2 regions of the Janthinobacterium sp. J1-1 genome follow, and region 1 is predicted to be linked to the other one. Evidence: predicted binding sites of a transcription regulator. Region 1 holds the regulator's gene; the other holds the start of a gene.
The links. The regulator LexA, encoded in region 1, represses DNA repair genes until DNA is damaged. The targets are predictions, from matches to a motif close to ACTGTATNNNNATACAGT.
Positions count from the first base shown of each region.

Region 2: Q8L25_RS08150 (DNA topoisomerase IV subunit B) is a predicted target of LexA. The motif match lies at 916-933, and genes of this name have one in related genera.

Region 1 covers NZ_CP132339.1:2,783,079-2,785,277, forward strand. Annotated here, with positions in the region: gene Q8L25_RS12630 (cystathionine gamma-synthase family protein) at 1-593, shown strand, start outside; gene lexA (transcriptional repressor LexA) at 659-1,297, opposite strand; gene rpsF (30S ribosomal protein S6) at 1,574-1,963, shown strand; gene priB (primosomal replication protein N) at 1,981-2,199, shown strand, end outside.
Region 2 covers NZ_CP132339.1:1,804,194-1,806,392, reverse strand. Annotated here, with positions in the region: gene kdpA (potassium-transporting ATPase subunit KdpA) at 1-481, opposite strand, end outside; gene kdpF (K(+)-transporting ATPase subunit F) at 481-570, opposite strand; gene Q8L25_RS08150 (DNA topoisomerase IV subunit B) at 1,021-2,199, shown strand, end outside.

The sequences.
Region 1 (2,199 bases):
CGCTGGGCGGCAGCCTGACCGATACGGGCGTGTTCGACTGGACGCAGTACCCGAATATTTTCGAGAACTATAAAAAGGCGGCGCCGAAACAGTGGGGCATTGCGCAGATCCGCGCCAAGGCCCTGCGCGACTTCGGCGCCTCGCTGGGGCCGGAAGCGGCCCACCATATCGCCGTCGGCGCCGAAACCATGGCCCTGCGCATGGACCGCACCTGCTCGAACGCACTGGCGCTGGCGAGCATGCTGGAAGCGGATCCGCGCGTGGCGGCCGTGCACTATCCAGGCTTGCCGGGCCACCCGCAGCACGCGCTCGCCACCGAGCTGTTCCGCAGCTACGGCTCGCTGTTCAGCTTTGAGCTGAAAGACGGCATCGACTGCTTCGATTTCCTCAACCGCTTGAGGCTGGCGATTCCTGCCAGTAACCTGGGCGACACGCGCACCCTGGTGATACCGGTGGCGCACACGATCTTCTACGAGATGGGTGCCGAGCGCCGCGCCAGCATGGGTATTGCCGAGTCGTTGATCCGCGTCTCGGTCGGTATCGAAGACGAAGCCGATCTGCTCGATGATTTCAAGAGCGCGCTGGACGCTTAACTGCTACGGCAAGTAAAAAGGGCCGCGACAGCAATGCTGTCGCGGCCCTTTTTGCGTGAAATCGATTAATGCCAGCTGCGCATCAGCCCGACTGCGAGACCTTCCAGCGCAAATTCGTCTTCCGGCGACACGGTAATCACCTTGAAGTCGGGGTTTTCCGGCAGCAGTTCGATCAGGGTGCCGGTCTTCCTGTAGCGCTTGACGGTGACTTCATCGCCGATGCGGGCCACGACGATCTGGCCGTTCTTGGCGCTGTCGATCTTTTTCACGGCCAGCAGGTCGCCGTCCATGATGCCGGCGTCGCGCATCGACCAGCCGCGCACTTTCAGCAGGAAGTCGGGCTTGCTGGAAAACAGGGCCGGGTCGACGTTGTAGCTCGCTTCCAGGTTTTCCTGCGCCAGGATCGGCGAGCCGGCGGCAACGCGGCCGATCAGCGGCAGCGACATCAGCAGCGCGGCCGGCACTTTCGGCAGCGCCGGCTCGGTGACGGACGCGCCGATCAGGCGGATGCCGCGCGAGGTGCCCGGCGAAATCTCGATCGCGCCCTTGCGGGCCAGGGCCTGCAAATGCTCTTCGGCCGCATTGGCCGATTTGAAACCCAATTCATTGGCGATTTCGGCGCGGGTCGGAGGAAAACCCGTGTTTTCAATCGCGTCCTTGATCAGGTTCAGGATTTGTTCTTGTCGTGCTGTCAGCTTGATCATGGATGGTGGGTGCATAGTGAAATGCTGTCTATATGAACAGTCTGTATTTTTGTACAGTATCGCCGACTATGCAAGCGACTTTCGGCATTTTCGGCTGATTTCGATGCAAAAAATCGCCTGGCGCGCAAAAAGGGCAGGCCGGCCGCCGCTCCAGGCGCCGTCGAAGAAGCAATGGTTGATCGGATTGCAAAAGGCGGTTATAATCTTCGGCTGACCTTCCCACACCCGTCTTGACGCCGGGGTGGGCGATTATCAATCCGACCTGAAGGAGTTTGCATGCGTCATTATGAAATAGTCTTTATCGTCCATCCGGACCAGAGCGAGCAAGTGCCCGCGATGATCGAACGCTACAAAGCCAGCGTAACCACCCGCGGCGGTTCGGTTCACCGCGTGGAAGATTGGGGCCGCCGTCAAATGGCTTACTCGATCCAGAAGCTGCCTAAAGCACACTACATCTGCCTGAACATCGAATGCGACAACGAGACCCTGGTCGAGTTGGAAACTGCATTCAAATTCAATGATGCCGTGTTGCGTCACCTGACCGTTAAAATGAAGAAAGCTGAAACAGCTCCTTCGCCGATGATGAAATCGGTACAACGCGAAGATGCGGCGAAAAGCCACCGCACCGAAGCACCAGCAGCCGCTCCAGCCGCAGCAGCAGCCTAATTGAGCAGGATCGTGCGCTGAACCAGTTACAAGTTACCGCCATCATTGCCGAGCGCGAAATATTGCGCTATACCCCGGCAGGGTTGCCGATCGTGAATGCAGTATTGCAGCACAGTTCGCAGCAGATGGAAGCCGGTATTGCCCGTTTGACCGAGTTTGATGTTGCCGCGCTTGCCGCTGGCGAAATTTCAGGCCGGTTCAGCCAGGCAAGCTTGGGCGGGGTGTATCAGTTCACG
Region 2 (2,199 bases), 980 kb from region 1:
AGCCGCGCACCAGCGCAAAGATCACGGCAATGCCGGTGGCCGCCGAAAAGAAGTTCTGGCAGGCCAGGCCCAGCATCTGCGTCAGGTAGCTCATGGTCTGCTCGCCAGAATAGCCCTGCCAGTTGGTGTTGGCGACAAAGCTCACCGCCGTATTGAACGAGGAATCGGGACCCACGTTACCGAGGCCTTGCGGGTTGAATGGCAAAAAGCCCTGCAGGCGCTGCAGGCCATACACAAAAAAGGCGCCGACGGTATTGAACACCAGCAGCGCGATGGCGTAGTGCTTCCAGCCCATGGAGCGCTCGGCACCCGCTTTCACGCCCGCCAGGCGGTAAAGAACATTTTCACCGCGTTGCAGCCAGCCCAGGCCACGGATCGGGGCATCGCCCGCCACCCTGGCCATGTACAGGCCCAGCGGATAGCCGGCGGCCAGCAGCACGGCCAGGAACAGCACCAGCAATAAAATCGATTGCGTCGTCATCACAGCTCCTCGGCTTTCAGCAGCGCCACCAGCAGATATACCAGCAGGCCGGCCGACACCACGGCGCCCAGCACATAAAAGGCGTTCATTGCGCGCCCCCAAGCTTGTCACAGGCGCCGGCAAAGCCAGCCACCACGACATAAAAGACGGCCATCAGGCCCAGGTATACGAGATCCATTCCCACCCTCATTCAGGTTTGTTTTGATAGAGGGAAGCTTAGCCAGAAGGGTCTAAAAAATTCGTAAAGACTGGAGCGGGCGGTGTAAACAAGCTGTAAAAATCGTGCACTACCATCTAGCCGTCACATGACGGGCGCACCATAGTTGCCAAGGAGTAGCGCCATTGCGCGCCGATCACGATAGAATGCGCGAGCGTCCGCACAAGGACGCCCGGCCTGCCGCAATGCGCTCCCAGAGTGACGCGAGGCGCGATATACTGTATATTTATACAGTTATCGCCACCGCTGTCACTCTGTCAAATCGCCGCACAGCAAGCGCGCCTGGCGTTCCCACCACTGTCTTTACTTAGCTTGAACACGTATGGCCACTAAAAAACCAGCATCCGACTACAGCGAATCATCCATCCGTGTCCTGAAAGGACTGGAACCCGTCAAGCAGCGCCCGGGGATGTACACCCGCACTGAAAATCCGCTGCACATCATCCAGGAAGTGATCGACAATGCCTCCGACGAGGCGCTGGGCGGCCATTGCACGCATATCGCCGTCACGCAAAACGTCGACGGCAGCATCACGGTCGAAGACAATGGCCGCGGCATTCCCGTCGGCATGCACCCGGAAGAAGGCGTGCCGACCGTGGAAATCGTGTTTACGCGGCTGCACGCGGGCGGCAAGTTCGACAAGGGTTCGGGCGGCGCCTACGCGTTCTCGGGCGGCTTGCATGGCGTCGGCGTGTCCGTCACCAATGCGCTGTCCTCGCGCCTGGAAATCACCGTCTGGCGCAAGGAAAGCGACGGCAATGGCCTGCACCACATGGTGTTTGCCGATGGCGACGTGATCGAACCGTTGAACTCGCGCCCGGCGCCGCGCGACGGCAAGAAATCGGGCACGCGCGTGACCGCCTGGCCGAACGCCAAATACTTTGACTCACCGAATATCTCGCAGCCCGAGCTGCAGCGTTTGCTGCGCTCGAAGGCCGTGCTGCTGCCTGGCGTGACGGTCACGCTGACCAACGCGAAAACCGGCGACACCCAGACCTGGCTGTACGCGGAAGGCCTGCGCGGCTACCTGACCGAATCGCTGGCGCAGGTATCGAATGGCGAAACCCTGATCCCCCTGTTCGAAGGCGCGCAGTATGCAAGCTCCGAATCGGAAGGCTTTGCCGAAGGCGAAGGCGCGGCCTGGGTGGTGGCGTGGACGGAAGAAGGCGCCATCGTGCGCGAATCGTATGTCAACCTGATTCCCACCTCGAATGGCGGCACGCACGAATCGGGCTTGCGCGAAGGCCTGTTCGGCGCCGTGAAAAACTTCGTCGAGATGCATTCGCTGCTGCCGAAAGGCGTGAAGCTGCTGCCGGAAGACGTGTTTGCGCGCGCCTCGTTCGTGCTGTCGGCGAAAGTGCTGGACCCGCAATTCCAGGGCCAGATCAAGGAGCGCTTGAATTCGCGCGACGCCGTCAAGCTGGTCTCGACCTATACCAAGCCGCCGCTGGAACTGTGGCTGAACCAGCACGTCGACTACGGCAAGAAGCTGGCCGAACTG